2 regions of the Arthrobacter sp. PvP023 genome follow, and region 1 is predicted to be linked to the other one. Evidence: predicted binding sites of a transcription regulator. Region 1 holds the regulator's gene; the other holds the start of a gene.
The links. Region 1 encodes HrcA, which represses chaperone genes, less so after heat shock. Its sites were predicted from a motif close to TTNGCACTCGNNNNNNNCGAGTGCNAA; they were not measured.

Region 1 (3,405 bases):
CCCGGAGTTTGGCGAGCTGCCGGAGCAGGTCTTCCTGCGCGGCATCCAGCTTCGCCGGGGTTTCGACCTGCAGGTGGACCTTCAGGTCGCCGCGGCCGTAGCCCCGGAGATGGGTGACGCCGAGCCCGCGCAGGGTGATGACTTCGCCGGACTGGGTGCCCGCCTTGACGTCTATTTCCTGCTGGCCGTCGAACGTGTCCAGGCTGAGCTCGGTGCCAAGGGCAGCGGCGGTCATGGGAATGTGCAGGGTCGCGTGAAGGTCGTCGCCGTCGCGCACGTACGTGGCGTCATTATTGACGCGGATCTCTACGTAGAGGTCACCGGAGGGGCCGCCGGCGGGACCGGCCTCGCCCTGGCCGCCGAGCTGGATGCGGGTTCCGGTGGCCACGCCCGCGGGTACCTTGACCGTCAGTGAACGGCGGCTGCGGATGCGGCCCTGGCCGTTGCACTCGTTGCAGGGATCCTTGATGACGGTTCCGAAGCCTTCGCAGGAGCCGCAGGGGGCGGCGGTCATGACCTGGCCCAGGATGGAGCGGACGGCCCGCTGGACCTGGCCGCTGCCGCCGCAGATGTCGCAGCGCTCAGGGTGGGCCCCGGGCTGGCAGCAGGATCCCTCGCAGGTGGGGCACGTGACGGCCGTGTCCACCTCAAGCTTCTTGTTGACGCCGAACACAGCGTCGCGAAGGTCGATGCGGACGCTGATCAGGGCGTCCTGCCCGCGGCGGACCCGCGAGGCCGGACCGGACGAACCGCCGGCACCGAAGAAGGTGTCGAAGATGTCCTGGAAGGCAAAGCCCTGCCCGGAGTAGCCGGCGCCGCCGAAGCCGTTATCGGTGCCGTTCTCATTGCCGGTGGTGTCGTAGACCCGGCGCTTTTGCGGGTCGGAAAGGACTTCGTAGGCGTGGGTGACAGCTTTGAAGCGGTCCGAGGCATCCTCACCGGGGTTCACATCCGGGTGCAGGGTGCGCGCAAGCTTTCGGTAGGCCTTCTTGATCTCTTCGCCCGTCGCTTCGGGTGAGACTCCAAGAACGTCGTAGTGGCTGCTCAAAGTTCGTATCTCTTCCTGGTTGTACTGCCTGTTGTGCTGCTGCGCCCCGGAAACCGGGACACGAAGGCCTGGTTGGCTGATGTAGGACCGGTCACGGCCCAAGGATCCTGGAAAGGTAGCGGGCCACGGCACGGACCGCGGCCATGGTGGTGGGATAGTCCATCCGGGTCGGGCCGAGCACGCCCACCTTGGCGCTGGAACCGGGGCCGTAGCCTGTGGCCACCACCGAGGCTTCCGCGAGTCCGTCGTAAGGGTTCTCCCTGCCGATGCTGACAGTGACACCGCGGGGGTCCTGGGCCATTTCGCTGAGCAGGCGGAGCATGACCACCTGCTCCTCGAGTGCTTCGAGGACCGGGCCGATACTCAGCGGAAAGTCAACGTTGGAGCGCGCGAGGTTCGCCGTGCCGGCCATGACCATCCGCTCCTCGCGGGTGCTGCTGGCCAGGGCATCCAAGCCACGGGCCAGTGCCTGGGCGGCGTGCCGGCGTGACGGTTCACAACCGGCGACGACGGCGGGCAGCGCCTGCGGTAGCAGGCTCAGGGGTGTCCCCGCCAGGCTCTTCAGGAACCGCGCGCGAAGGCCGGCGAGGGCTTCATCGCCGAGCTCCTGGCCGACGTCGATAACCCGCTGCTCCACCTTGCCGGTGTCCGCAATCAGCACGATCAGCACCTGGCGCGGCGCCAGCAGCACGAACTCGATATGCCGCACCATCGCGCGGCTGAGGTGCGGATACTGCACCACGGCCACCTGGTTGGTCAGCTGCGACAGCAGCCGCACGGTGCGCTCCAGGACATCGTCCAGGTCCTCCGACCCTTCCAGGAGCGTCTGGATGGCGCGGCGTTCGGCCTGCGACAGCGGCTTGACGGCGGATATCTGGTCGACGAAAAGCCGGTAGCCCTTGTCCGTGGGGATCCTGCCGGCGCTGGTGTGCGGCGCCGTGATCAGGCCCTCGTCTTCCAGCGCCGCCATGTCATTGCGGATGGTGGCACTGGAGACTCCGAGGTGGTGCCTCTCCACCAGTGCCTTGGAGCCCACAGGTTCGCGGGAATGGACGTAGTCCTCCACGATGGCCCGCAACACTTCAAGCTTTCGCGGTTCGCTCATTCTCCACCTCCGATCGGCTTTCCCGGTCCGCGGTCCGGCGTTGCGCCGGACGCACGTCCCGTCATCCGTTAGCACTCGACATGTCTAAGTGCTAACCAGTCTAATATGAGTCGCCGCGTTGTTAGCATTGGTACCGCTCCGGGCGAAACCCGGGAGCGGGACAGGACGTGCAGTTCCGTGGACCCACAGACTCCCTGTTTTCGCTTCTCCTGTTCATTTTTTCTAGCGCAAGGCTGTGTCTATCCGATGTCGTACCAGAACTGGGGCCCGCAGGACATCACCGCTCCCCGGAAATCCGAACTTCCCGAAGTGCCGGTCGAACGCGGCATGGTGCTGGAAGACGTGCAGTCCGGCTGGGTGGGCGCTGTTACCAGGGTGGAGAAGTCCGGCGGCATGCATGTTGTTGCCCTCGAGGACCGGCGGGGCAAATCACGCACGTTCAGGCTCGGCTACGGGTTCCTCCTGGAGGGCCTGCCGATCCGGCTGATGCCCCCGGTGCCGCGACCGCAGGCAGCCTCTGCCGGATCCGGCAGGACGGCGTCCGGTTCCGTGCGGGTAGAAGGCCGGCGCGCCCAGGTGGCCAGGGCCAGCCGCATCTGGGTGGAAGGCAAGCACGACGCCGAACTCGTGGAAAAAGTCTGGGGCGACGACCTCCGGGTGGAGGGTATCGTCGTCGAACCCTTGCACGGCATTGACGACCTCGCAGCGGCGGTTGCCGCTTTCCGGCCGGGCCCGGGCCGCCGCCTGGGGGTGCTGGTGGACCATCTGGTTGCCGACTCGAAGGAATCGCGGATTGCCGATGCCGTGATAGCGTCCCCCGGCGCCGCCGGCAATGTGCTGATCGTGGGCCACCCCTACGTGGACGTGTGGCAGGCCATCCGGCCCGCCGTACTGGGCATTGACGCGTGGCCAGTCATCCCGCGGGGCGTGGACTGGAAGACCGGCATCCTGACGGCCTTCGGCTGGCCCCATGAGACCAAGGAGGACATCGGCCTGGGCTGGCAAAGACTGCTCGGGGCAGTCCGAAGCTACGCGGACCTGGAACCGTCCCTGCTGGGCCGGGTGGAAGAGGTCATCGACTTCCTCACCGTGCCGTAGGCGCCTGTTGAACTCTTCGAATGCACCCCTGACCCAGTATTCTTGATTCGGCGGTTGTTGCTGTTGAGGCAGCGCCCGCTTTTCCGGGAACCACCGCACCACTGCAATCCGAAGGACGACACCGTGGCAGAAGACGCACGTGAACAACGGGACA
Region 2 (3,405 bases), 710 kb from region 1:
GTCCGGCAGCGCCCCTCCCGGAGCCGGGTTCGAGGCCTCCCATGGTGCCAGCCATTCGGAATTGCGGGACCGGACCGCCATCCATTCCTTGCGGTCACGGTAACGGATGGGGCGCAGAACAATGTCGCCGCATTCCAGCGTCACCGGCCAGATGCTGCCCCGCATGGGACGTTACTTGGCCAGGGAGGCGGTGAATTCCGGCAGCCACTCCCGCAGCCCGGGGCCGAGGTCGTCGCTGTCGCAGGCCAGCTGGACGCAGGCCTTGAGGTAGCTGAGCTTGTCGCCGGTGTCGTAGCGGCGGCCGCGGAACACGACGCCGTAAACGCCGTACCCTTCGCCCTCCCCTGCAGCAAGTTCCTGGAGGGCGTCCGTCAGCTGGATTTCCCCGCCCCTGCCCGGTTCGGTGCGTTCCAGAACATCGAAGACTGCGGGGTGGAGGACGTAGCGGCCGATCACGGCCAGGTTGGAAGGCGCCTCCGCGGCGTCCGGCTTTTCCACGAGCTTCCGGATCCGCACGAAGCCGTTCATGTCGGTCTCGTCGATGTCCGCGCAGCCATAGGCACTGATCTGGGAAGGCTCCACCTCAATGAGGGCCACCACGGAGCCACCGGTCTTGGCCTGCACTTCGATCATCTTGCTGAGCAGTTCGTCGCGCGCGTCGATGAGGTCATCGCCAAGCAGAACCGCAAAGGGCTCATAGCCGACGTGCTGCTTCGCGCGCAGCACGGCGTGGCCGAGGCCCATGGGGTCGCCCTGGCGGACATAGTGGATGTCGCCGAGGTTGCTTGCGGCCTGGATCGCTTCGAGCTTGGCGGTGTCGCCCTTGGCTTCAAGGGTGGCCTCCAGCGAAGGGACCCGATCGAAGTGGTCTTCGAGGGCGCGCTTGTTCCGGCCGGTGATCATCAGGATGTCGGTGAGGCCCACGTTGACGGCTTCTTCGACGACATACTGGATCGCGGGCTTGTCCACGACCGGCAGCATTTCCTTGGGCATGGCCTTGGTTGCCGGGAGGAACCGGGTGCCGAGGCCGGCAGCAGGAATGACAGCCTTGCGGACGGAGGTATTGGTGGTAGTCACTGGACTAATCTAACGTCAGGGACCAAACATTGGGTAATTGCCCGAACAGCCATGGCTGGCCCCGCACCGGGGCCTCCGGTCACGGCCTCCTGACCTGGAAGGACGGCATCGATGCCATCGAAGGAAGAGATCCGCTCGGCTCACAGAAGCCAGCGTGCCGCCTTCTCTCCCGCCGCCCTGGAAGCTGCCGGCGCCGGCATCGCCCGGCACGGGCTCCAGTGGTCCGCCATGGTTGCAGCCGGTGAGCGAAGTACCTTTGCGGTGTACCTCGGGGTGGGATTCGAACCTCCGACCCTGCCCCTCATCACCGCCTTGCACGGCACCGGGCATCGCGTGCTGTTGCCGGTCTGCGGACCTGACCGGACCCTCTCCTGGGTCTACTGGACTCCGGCAACCGAATTCGTCCGCAGCAGTTATGCCCCCATCGAGGAACCAGTGGGAGAACAGCACGGCAGTGAGGCCATGGACGGAGTTGCCGGGATCTTTGTCCCCGCCACGGCGGTCGACTTGTCGGGGAACAGGATCGGGCAGGGCGGAGGCTACTATGACAAGTTCCTCACCGGACTGGAGGCTGCGGGCCGGTCCGTGCCCGCCGCCGCGGTGGTCTTCGACAACGAAGTCCTGCCGGCCGGCAGCATCCCCGCAGAGTCCTTTGACCGCAAGGTCCCGGTTGCAGTCACACCGTCACGCCTCACGCAGCTAATGTGAAGCCCGCCCGTTGCGGATGATAGAATTGGCACTCAGGCCCTGCGACTGCTAAAGGACGAAACCTGCCGGGACACCTCGGCAGTGATTTCCACCAGGCAGCACGGGACCTGCTCGTTTGTCCCAGAGGAGGATTTCCAGTGCCCACGTATGCATATGCCTGCAAGGACTGCAGCCACGCCTTCGAGATCGTGCAGTCGTTCACCGACAGCTCCCTCACCTCCTGCCCTGAGTGCGAGGGGACCCTGCGCAAGAAGTTCAACAGCGTAGGCGTCGTCTTCAAGGGTTCGGGCTTCTACCGGACGGACTCCCGCGATACCAAGGGCAGCAGTGTTTCACCTGCCCCGGCAGCCGCCCCGGCGCCTGCCACCGCAGCCGCCAACTAACAATTACGCCGGCTTTTCCTCGTTCCGGTTACCCTCCTCCAGCGGAGTAGCGGCAACAAGGTTGCGCCCGGCCGGGGCCGGTTTTCCACATAGGACCTGGCCGTTCTGTCCTGCCACGCGGGGCCTCCGTAGCGTGACGGTATGCCCTCCATCCTTCGCACCAACGGATTTTCTTCGCCCCGGCAGAGCATTGGAACCGGACGCCCCGCCCGTCCGGGGTCATCGCGCGTGCGGCGCTTTTCGTCGTGGCTTAACCGCAACCGGAGGCTCGTCGTCGCGCTGTTGCTGTGTGCTGCCGCGGGCATCGCCGTGCAGCAGCTGACACCGGCGCCAGCCCACACCGTCACTGCCCTGGCCTCTGCCCGCGACCTTGCCGCCGGAACTGCGCTGTCAGGCAATGAGGTGGTGCCGGTCAAGGTGCCGCCGGGAATGGTGCCCTCCGGAGCCGTCGCGGACGTCTCCGCCATTCAAGGCAAACAGCTGGCCGCCCCGGTGCGCAAGGGCCAGTTGATCTCCGACACGCAGATCCTCGGACCGGGGCTGCTCGCGGGCGCGAAACCCGGATCTGCAGCGGTGCCCCTGAGAATGGCGGATCCGTCGTCCATCCAGCTCGTGGCGCCGGGCCAGCTGGTCAACATTGTGATGACCAACGGAACCGACTTTGGCAAGACCGCGGAATCCGAAGTCCTGGCAGCCTCCGTGCCGGTCCTCTGGACCTCGGGACAGGGCGGGCAAACCGGACAGTGGCTGGGAACCGGCGAAACCGAGGGGCTCATAGTGGTCGCAGCGGATCCGGACCAGGCGCGACGCCTCGCCGGCTCCTCAACCCAGGGAAAGCTCTTCTTTGTGCTGGTGGGATCACAAGGCTAGCTGCGCCGGGCTCGCTGCACCGTCCTCGCGGGCCGTCCACCTCGGCTGCGGGCGGCTCAGCCCCAGTGCGGCGGCTTCTGCTCCTGAAGCCAGGCATCGTGGTCGTAGTCAGAAGCGTGATCGCCCCAGCGCTTGGGGTCATCCTCGGAGGCCTTGTTCGGCAGCACTCCTGATGGAACGCCGACACCGGCCGGCTGCCGGGACCTGTCCGGAGCTGAATCGTCCGACCCGCTGTGGGGGGCGTCCTGGCGGTCCGCTGCGCTGATGTTTGTGTCCATGCCGTTTTCCTTGATGCCTTCCGATGCTTCAGTGCCGGCGCCACGGGGCTCGTCCGTTGATGCGCCGCGCTGCTCCAAGGATACCGAGT

Region 2: a site for HrcA is predicted at 1,811-1,837, ahead of JOE31_RS08315 (FmdB family zinc ribbon protein). Genes of this name have one in related genera too.

Annotation. Positions count from the first base shown of each region.
Region 1 is NZ_JAFIBI010000001.1:2,517,479-2,520,883, reverse strand. It holds gene dnaJ (molecular chaperone DnaJ) at 1-1,048, opposite strand, end outside; gene hrcA (heat-inducible transcriptional repressor HrcA) at 1,140-2,153, opposite strand; gene JOE31_RS11625 (DUF3097 domain-containing protein) at 2,400-3,251, shown strand; gene JOE31_RS11620 (DUF4870 domain-containing protein) at 3,375-3,405, shown strand, end outside.
Region 2 is NZ_JAFIBI010000001.1:1,805,018-1,808,422, reverse strand. It holds gene JOE31_RS08330 (GNAT family N-acetyltransferase) at 1-165, opposite strand, end outside; gene galU (UTP--glucose-1-phosphate uridylyltransferase GalU) at 172-1,077, opposite strand; gene JOE31_RS08320 (5-formyltetrahydrofolate cyclo-ligase) at 1,189-1,785, shown strand; gene JOE31_RS08315 (FmdB family zinc ribbon protein) at 1,923-2,168, shown strand; gene JOE31_RS08310 (Flp pilus assembly protein CpaB) at 2,310-3,038, shown strand; gene JOE31_RS08305 (AAA family ATPase) at 3,095-3,405, opposite strand, start outside.